DNA from 3 places in the Bartonella saheliensis genome. Region 1 is predicted to be linked to each of the others. Evidence: predicted binding sites of a transcription regulator. Region 1 holds the regulator's gene; each other region holds the start of a gene.

Region 1 (3,200 bases):
ACCTGGAAATCCAACAATAAATGTTGATCGTAAAGCAAGATCTGGACATATTTTTCGCCACTTTTCAATTCTACGGTTTGTTTTTTCCATAAGAGCAGGGCGCTTCATATGACGCAAAACAGTCGGTGATGCATGCTGAAAAGGTATATCCAGATAAGGAAGAATTTTTTTTGCCGCCATAAGTTCAATAACTTCATCCACATGGGGATAAGGATAAACGTAATGCATACGCACCCAAATGCCCATATCACCTAATTCGCGACAAAGATCAAAGAATTTGGTTTTGATTGTACGATCTTTCCAAGAATTTTCGAGATATTTAAGATCAATACCATAAGCACTCGTATCTTGTGAAATAACCAAGAGTTCCTTTACACCTGCTTGTACAAGTTTTTCAGCTTCACGAAGAACATCACTGATAGGACGTGAAGTAAGATCACCACGCAGTGTAGGGATGATACAAAAACTACACCTGTTAGAGCATCCTTCAGAAATCTTTAAGTAGGCGTAATGGCGAGGTGTTAAACGAATACCTTGGGGAGGAACTAAATCAAGAAAAGGATCATGAACAGGGGGAATTGCTGTATGAACAGCTTGTATAACACTTTCATAAGCTTGTGGTCCTGTAATGGCCAATACATTAGGGTATTCTTGGCGAATAACCTCAGGATCAGCACCAAGGCACCCTGTTACAATAACTTTTCCATTTTTTTTAAGAGCTTCATCAATATTGGCTAATGATTCTTTTCTGGCAGAGTCAAGAAAACCGCAGGTATTCACAATAACGACATCAGCTCCTTGATGTTGACGCGAAATTTCATATCCTTCAGAACGGAGACTTGTAATAATTCGCTCAGAATCTACAAGTGCTTTTGGGCATCCGAGAGAGACAAAACTAATACGAGGTGCTACCATGATAATCCTATAATTACTATGAACGATTGCGTTTTGCTTTTATTGACTTAAAAAGTAAGAAATATTCTTTATTTTTATAGATAACAATCTGTTACAAATTTATTTAATTTTTTTCTAGATTATTTTGTGTATGCTTACAATTTTATTTTATTACACTGTCAAATACTGTTTTGAGAGCGATGATATAAGACAGACTCCTTCAAAGCATTAAAGCTCTTTTAGAGTGCGTGATGAATATTTTAAAGCTTACTTGTCGAGCCTTAAGAAAATGAAATCCAATCGATAAAGAATTTAGATTATTTATAGACAGAATTAAGCGCATCCTTTAGCTGTAGGAAGAAAGTTAACTGCGTATGGCACAGTATCGAAAAATACTCAGTAGTTTTTTACTATATTTTATTGCGATATCCACTCCATATATAGGTTTATTTTTAATATTTGCGAATAAGCCCGGTAAGTTTACCTTGTATTTCTACACGTTCGGATTTGTATGTACGTACTTCGTAGTGAGGATTGGCGGCTTCTAATGCAATAGAGGTTCCTTTGCGTCGATAACGTTTTAATGTTGCTTCTTTTTTATCAATGAATGCGACAATAATTTCACCTGATATTGCTGTATTTTGGCGTTTCACAATAATCGTATCTTTATCAAGGATACCAGCCTCCACCATAGAATTATCTTTAACTTCTAATGCATAGTGTTCACCTGTATTAACCATATCGTGTGGAAGAGAAAGTGTACTTGTTTGTTGCAGTATAGCAGAGGCGGGCACACTCGCAGAAATACGTCCCATAATGGGGATTGTGATATTTTTTTTTTCTTCTTCCTCAAAATTCTCAAAAGTAGCTAAGTTTTTTGATATATTTCTTTTATTTTTTTCTATCATACTGGGAGAAATCTTACGTGCTAAAGAAAGGCTAAATGTTATTTTCTCAGGGAGTCGAATCACCTCTACTGCACGAGCACGATTGGGTAAACGACGTATAAAACCTCGTTGTTCTAAGGCTATAATGAGCTTATGAATGCCAGACTTTGAAGAAAGTTCTAAAGCATTTTTCATTTCTTCAAAAGAAGGGGGAACACCTGTTTCTTTTACATGATTGTGAATAAACAAGAGGAGCTCATATTGTTTACATGTCAGCATTCAATGTTCCAATCAAAAGAATAAAAAAGATCACAGTAAAAAATACGTGTATATATAATAATTCTAATTTTTTTCGCTAAATAAAAATTATTTTCTTTAATTTTTGATCTTATAAGTGAAGTTAATTAGGAAACATGTTTATTTATAGACATATTTAATATATGATAAGTATGAAGTTTACTTTAATAAAGTTATTATAATATTATTTATATATTATAAAACTATACTAATATTAAGCGATATATAAAAAATATTTTATAGCTCCGACTGAATTATTCAATACCTAATTTTTATGATCAATGTTATTCTTCTATTTTATAGATCTACGTTTTTTATAATTTTCTCATATAAAAAGTTAAATAAAATACATTCTTTTAATAGCGTAACGGATCACTTTATGTATATTTAGAATCATTTTGTATATTGTCTGTGTTTTTTTATTATTTAGTCAAATTATCTACAACCACAATAATGAGCATAATTTAGAGTCATGTCAGATATTTTCAATGAGACTAAATTTTTTTGTTTCACATCTGCTTATATTCTATAAAATAGCTGGCTTTCGTTATAGAATCATCATGCCTGAATGAAAACCACTTCTTCAAAATTCCATTGTTGCTCATTCGCATATTTATTAAAAAAAGATATCTTTCAATGTGCTCACTTTCTTCAAAATGATCTTGTAAATAACATAAAATCTATTGGGCAACGCTATCTTCACATCTCAAAAGTTTACACTACCATATTATTTTTCCACCCCTCATATTATGATAATTTCTGCTTATTGAAAGAAAATACAAAAGGCATTTTTATTGTTAGATTATTTTTGTATTGAGATTTCAAAAAGAAGATCAAAGAGCAACTCTACAATGACGAAGAAAGGAAAAAAACGAAAAATTATTGATAACTAGAAAAAATAATAATATTTTTTTCCAAAAAGTGTTGACCAAATGAAAAGTCAACCGTATGTTCCCTTCACTTTCTACAAACTAGATAGTCTGCAAACTAAATAGCTTGTGTGAGAGCGCGTAGCTCAGCTGGTAGAGCAACTGACTTTTAATCAGTAGGTCCAGGGTTCGAATCCCTGCGCGCTCACCAAATTTATATGATATGGATAAGCTATACAGAAGTTTGAGAATC
Region 2 (3,200 bases), on a different contig from region 1:
GCCCGTGCTGCTTCTTGACCAATAAAGTCATCGAGCACTTGTGGTCTCAAAGAACGATCTGGATCGTTTTGCAGCGGAGTAGCCCCCAAAAGGCGTTGATCTTCATCTTTATGCATTGTTACCTTGTACTCAAGTAGGAGGAGAAAGCAATTTGAGACTATGGCGAATAAGCAGTGCAGAGGAAACAGTTTCCCCCTCAAGAGCCTTTATCGCTAAAGCAAGAGCCCGTGCAGCTTGCTCACGTTCAAAACCAAGCTTAAGCAAAGCAGAAAGTGCCTCATTTGTTGGTTGATTTGTCTCCTCCAAATGAGAGAGTGCAGGACTACGAAGAACATTTTCATTGAAGGGAAGAGCTTTGCTTTTCAGTTCGCGCACAATTCTTTCACTGACTTTTTTACCAACACCTGGAGCACGACTGATCATTCCCACATCGTTTAGAGCAATTGCTTGTGCCAATTCATCTGGTGATAAAGTGCCCAAAATTGCCAAAGCCACCTTAGCTCCTACACCTGGTACATTTTGCAGCATGCAAAACCACTCTTGTTCTACTCTTGTCGCAAAACCAAACAGGCGAATAGCCTCTTCACGCACATGTGTTTCAATAAAAAGACTTACACTCTCACCCACAGCTGATAAAGAAGAACGCAGCCGATTTGAGACAAAAACAACATAACCCACCCCATGAACATCCACAAGGATATGATCATCAAAGATATGTTCAAGGGTACCTTTTAATTTGCCAATCATGCTGTAAACTCGATCCTCTTATAATCTCCAATCATATCACAACCTTTGCATGATAAAATATATTGGCACTCTTATGAGACAAATGCCGGCAAAGCGCAAGGGCATCTCCCCCATCATTGCTACCAAATTCAGCACGTATAAACAACACAACCATCCTAGCATGATCAACAAAGATGCGTTGAAAATGGCTCTGACCCATCATACCATCACCCTTGCACGATCAGAAATGCTAGTACGATGCACGCTCAAGCACAGAACAAAGGCGCCTCCCCTATCACTGCTACCAAATTCAGCACGTGTAAACAACGCAACCAGCCCAACATGATCAACAAAGATGCGTTGAAAATGGCTCTGACCCATCATGCCATCACCCTTGCACGATCAGAAACGCTAGGACGATGCCCGCTCAAGCACAGAACAAAGGCGCCTCCCCTATCACTGCTACCAAATTCAGCACGTATAAACAACGCAACCAGCCCAACATGATCAACAAAGATGCGTTGAAAATGGCTCTGACCCATCATGCCATCACCCTTGCACGATCAGAAATGCTAGTACGATGCATGCTATGGCACAGAGCAAGAGCAAGGGCATCCGCCGCATCACTGCTATCAAACTCAGCCCGTGGCAACAAAACTTTTACCATCATATGAATTTGTTCTTTATCACCATGCCCAACCCCAATAACCGACTTTTTGACTTTATTTGGAGCATATTCAAAAACGGGAAGATTTGCCTGCGCTGGAACAAGCAAAGCAACAGCACGCGCTTGACCAAGTTTTAAAGTTGCCGTAGCATCTTTGTTAACAAACACATGCTCCACGGCAGCTTCATGGGGCATAAATTGATGTACAATCTCTGAGAGCCCTTTGTGGAGCTGGCAGAGTCTGGAGGCAAGGTCACAGCGTACATCAGAAGAAACGGTCCCTGCTGCAATGAATTGAAAGCGATTGCCAGAGAGATCGATAACGCCCCACCCTGTCCGCCGTAATCCTGGATCAATACCTATAATACGAATCGTCTCTGCCATAATTTTCAGTCTATACACTTTTCACACATTTGCACAAAGATTACCCAACAAAGAAAACAAAGGCAACAAAGACGAACACTTAAAAAAAGCAGTTACTCAACACATCCCTTGAGAGGGCAAAGAGAATGCAAAATAAAAAAGCACTGTGTGGCAATTTTTTAAGAGCGCCCAAATGCGCTCTTCAGCAATTCGATTTGTTTGCCACCGGATTATCCTCTTCCACAACATCGACAAAACCATCTTCTTTGCCAATGCACAGAGAATGCATATAGGCTTCGCATTGCATGCACACGCCTTTGATCAAAGTAAAGACACCTACCCTATCAATATCTACCCTCTCTAAAATGGTCTCCAGCCTATAGATATTTTCCCGCACTTTAAAAGAGATTGTGAGGAGAAAGAAAACAAACACAGCAACACAGAAAATGGAGCAAAAAATTGCTCAACACACCCCTTGAGAGGGCAAAGAGAATGCAAAATAAAAAAGCACTGTGTGACAATTTTTTAAGAGCGCCCAAATGCGCTCTTCAACAATTCGATTTGTTTGCCCACCGGATTATCCTCTTCCACAACATCGACAGAACCATCTTCTTTGCCAATGCGCATATATTGCATACGTGCCTCCAGCCGAAGAGAACGGGCCACAAAGTCCCGGAAAATTTCTGGCAATACGTGCCAATGAGTCGTTTCCGATTGCAATGTTGGTGTATGAAGCGATACTTTAGCAATTTCTTTTTGTATTTGTTCTGGTGACATTTCTCCTTCACGTTCTGCACGAAGAAGGAGGAGTTGAGAAGCAATCTGCATAAGTCGTGTACTTAAATACATAGCTTCTTTGGCATACATCGCAGAAATCTCTGTTGAAAGAGAACGTGCTGCTAATTTACCTTCGGTGTCAATATAAGTTGCTGTTTCTTCAATGAGCTTCATGGTCTCTTCATAGAGACGATTAAAAGCATTTTCAAAAGCATCATGCTCAATCATGATAATGGGTTCATCATAGGGACGTTTATGTGCACTCACGCTTTTATACTCCACATATCAGCACAAGAATTATACTCCTCAACGAAAAGAGAATAAAAAAGTTTCTTTCGTTGCTGTTGAGAATGCATTTTTTTAAACTGACTACCTCTTTTAAAACTTTTACGCAACGCGCTTCTTATTCTAAGGTTAACGCGCTATAAGACAGCGTTACAAACGGATAAGTTTCCCAGAAGAAAACCGTTGAAGCGCTCGACGTTTTTCCCAATAATAGGCGACTCCAAACTGCAGAGCAATGCCACTTATAATCAAGAGACTATCGGAAAAAAACGTTGCCGTCATCACTGTTTTTAAAATTTGTGCAAACATAGCAAAAACAGTTCCGGTTACAAAGACGGGCAGGCTGTATTTTCCTAGAATTGCCAAGGGGTGTTGTTTGGAG
Region 3 (3,200 bases), on a different contig from region 1:
CTTTCGCGTGCGCGGGTTTTAACATTTCTTTCTCATGATCATGAAAGTTTAGGCATGCTTTTGAAGCGTGCTGAAAAGGTGGTAGGGAAGCCTCTTCCTTTGGATGAGGGAGCCAGAGATGTTTTGATAGGGATGTCTGATGGTGATGCACGGGTAGCATTAACATTAGCAGAGGAAGTTTGGTCTGTTGTGCGCGCGGAAGAGATTCTTGATGCTGGTGCGTTGCAAAAAGTTATTCAGCGTCGTGCACCCATTTATGATAAAGGACGAGATGGCCACTATAATCTCATTTCAGCGTTGCATAAATCTGTTCGTGGCTCTGATCCTGATGCGGCACTTTATTACTTAGCACGTATGTTGGATGCTGGCGAAGATCCTCTCTATATTGGGCGAAGATTGGTTCGTATGGCTATTGAAGATGTTGGTTTGGCGGATCCTCAAGCTCTTGTCATTTGTAATGCGGCAAAAGATGCTTATGATTATTTAGGATCACCAGAAGGGGAATTGGCTTTGGCACAGGCATGTCTTTATGTTGCAACGGCCCCAAAGTCAAACGCAACATATCTCGCATATAAAGCTGCATTGCGTTGTGCACAAAAAAATGGTTCTCTACCACCTCCTAAACATATCCTTAATGCACCGACAAAATTAATGAAGGAAGAAGGGTATGGAGAGGGGTATTGTTATGACCATGATGAACCAGATGCTTTCTCTGGACAAGAATATTTTCCTGAAAAACTTGGGCGCCAGAGTTATTATAAACCAGTTGAGCGTGGATTTGAGCGTGAAATTGTGAAACGTCTTGAATGGTGGAAACAATTGCGCAAAAAACGTAAAAATCAATCATAAAATTTGAATTAAAACACGTTTTTTATTGAACTTGGATTTGTTTTTATCCCTCGTGTCATTGTATGAACAATTTAGTTTTATTTTAAATATTTATTGCATTGCTCGTAGTGCAGCTTTTTTGATCCCTTCAAAAGACATATCTTTTTATGGATTCAAATTAAGAAATATGTCATTCAACTCTTAAAGCTACTTTTTAATTGAGTAACATATTGATTATCCGCTGTTTTGTAGGTTGAATGAGGACTTCTAGATACTGTATGTTCTTTCATTTTAAATCTCATCAATCACAACCATTTGCTTGTATGTTACATGCTGGATTAACGTGTGATAAAAACTGTATAAGAAAAAACTAAAAATGACTTTTATGAAGAGTCTCAAGTGTTGAGAGTTACCGCAACATTGGGGGCGGGAAAAGTTTGGTGGTGGTGTTAATGATCATGGTACTGAGCATAAAGAGGTTGTTGCTCAATGGATTTATACCATTTCACGAGTGCTGTCCTAAAATGGGTGTAACGAGCGTTGAAAGATGCTTTTTTAAAACAAGTAAGTGATATGCAACATAAAAGTGTTTTGTTTTTTGATGCAATGGGTGTGGTCTTGATTGATGAGGTATTTTTATGATTAAGGGGAGAGTTTGTTTCTTAGAAAACCAAGGAGTAGGCAGAAAGATCAAACATTGTGTTGAAATTTAAATTGTTTCTTTTCTAGAGAGAGATAAATGTGTTAACTTGCTCGCGTGTAGAAATATTATTTTATTTGGATTCTATGTTGTGTCATAAGATAGGGAATACCATTTCTTTATTTTGCAGGTCGTGATGTGTTATAGACATAACGTAAGGGTAAGGATGAAAATAGTCTGTGAAAATCTAAACTTAAAGCTTTAGTTAAATTAAAAGTACAATGTACAGTTTAAGTATTAGATCATTATGAATCGTCAAGGATATAATCGTGGATAAAACAAAAGCTCTCGATGCTGCTCTCGCTCAAATTGAACGTTCTTTCGGTAAAGGCTCCATTATGCGTCTTGGGCAAAAGGAGCAAGTTGTTGAAATTGAAACAATTCCAACAGGTTCGTTGTCCTTGGATATTGCTTTGGGTGTTGGTGGATTACCAAAAGGGCGGATTGTTGAGATTTATGGACCAGAAAGTTCTGGAAAGACAACATTGGCTCTTCATGCTATTGCTGAAGCACAGAAAATTGGTGGAATTTGTGCTTTTATTGATGCCGAGCACGCCCTTGATCCCATTTATGCGCGAAAGCTTGGTGTTGATTTAGAAAACCTGTTTATTTCTCAGCCGGATACTGGTGAGCAGGCATTAGAAATTACAGAAACGTTGGTGCGTTCTGGTGCTGTGGATGTGCTTGTTGTTGACTCTGTGGCAGCTTTAACACCGCGTGCAGAGATTGATGGTGAAATGGGTGATGCTTTACCTGGATTGCAAGCGCGCTTGATGAGTAAAGCTTTACGGAAACTTACGGCTTCAATTTTCCGCTCTAACTGTATGGTGATCTTTATTAATCAAATTCGCATGAAAATTGGTGTGATGTTTGGTTCTCCTGAAACAACAACAGGTGGGAATGCTTTAAAGTTTTATGCTTCTGTTCGTTTGGATATTCGCCGCATTGGCTCCATTAAAGATCGGGATATGATCGTTGGTAATCAGACCCGTGTTAAAGTGGTGAAGAATAAGTTGGCTCCTCCCTTCAAACAGGTTGAATTTGATATTATTTATGGTGAGGGGATTTCCAAATTAGGTGAGTTGATTGATTTGGGAGTTAAAGTTGGTATTGTGGAAAAATCTGGCTCGTGGTTTTCTTATAATTCTCAACGTTTAGGGCAGGGACGTGAAAATGCGAAGCAGTTTTTGCGCCAGCATCCGGAAATTGCTGCAGAAATTGAAACAGCTTTGCGTCAAAATGCTGGTTTGATTGCCATTGAATTGTTAGAAAATGCAGGAGCAGATGTGACAGAAAGTGATGAAGCAATTTGATGTTCTATTTATTTGAGTATTAAGTGCTTTATTTCAGGTTTTTCTATTTTTATTTGTTTGAGTTTTAAATATACAGTCTTTTTTTCTCAATTTTTTTAATAAATATTCCATTCTTTGATTAAATTAACTCCATGCGTGGCAAAGAGGATATTTAACGATGGGGATTTTTCTTTTATGGTTTGGTGCTGTATTCTGCAGGTGTAGATATGAATAGTGTTAATAATATCCGGTCAACATTTTTGGATTATTTTCATCGTAATGGGCATAAAGTTCTTTCTTCTAGCTCCCTTGTTCCACGTAATGATCCCACACTCATGTTTACAAATGCAGGAATGGTACAGTTTAAAAATGTTTTTACT

Evidence for each region. The regulator LexA, encoded in region 1, represses DNA repair genes until DNA is damaged. The targets are predictions, from matches to a motif close to TGTTCNNNNTGTGTTCNG.
Region 2: a site for LexA is predicted at 1,828-1,845, ahead of ruvC (crossover junction endodeoxyribonuclease RuvC). Genes of this name have one in related genera too.
Region 3: a site for LexA is predicted at 1,657-1,674, ahead of recA (recombinase RecA). Genes of this name have one in related genera too.

What each region holds. Positions count from the first base shown of each region.
Region 1 is NZ_LR607224.1:828-4,027, forward strand. It holds gene rimO (30S ribosomal protein S12 methylthiotransferase RimO) at 1-915, opposite strand, end outside; gene lexA (transcriptional repressor LexA) at 1,347-2,060, opposite strand; tRNA gene FS875_RS07685 (tRNA-Lys) at 3,083-3,158, shown strand.
Region 2 is NZ_LR607195.1:32,802-36,001, forward strand. It holds gene ruvB (Holliday junction branch migration DNA helicase RuvB) at 1-116, opposite strand, end outside; gene ruvA (Holliday junction branch migration protein RuvA) at 130-747, opposite strand; gene FS875_RS10060 (YjeF N-terminal domain-containing protein) at 779-949, opposite strand; gene FS875_RS10065 (hypothetical protein) at 946-1,110, opposite strand; gene FS875_RS10070 (hypothetical protein) at 1,107-1,271, opposite strand; gene ruvC (crossover junction endodeoxyribonuclease RuvC) at 1,268-1,777, opposite strand; gene FS875_RS00180 (DUF1465 family protein) at 2,282-2,800, opposite strand; gene FS875_RS00185 (OpgC family protein) at 2,969-3,200, opposite strand, start outside.
Region 3 is NZ_LR607213.1:9,783-12,982, reverse strand. It holds gene FS875_RS06365 (replication-associated recombination protein A) at 1-849, shown strand, start outside; gene recA (recombinase RecA) at 1,798-2,841, shown strand; gene alaS (alanine--tRNA ligase) at 3,048-3,200, shown strand, end outside.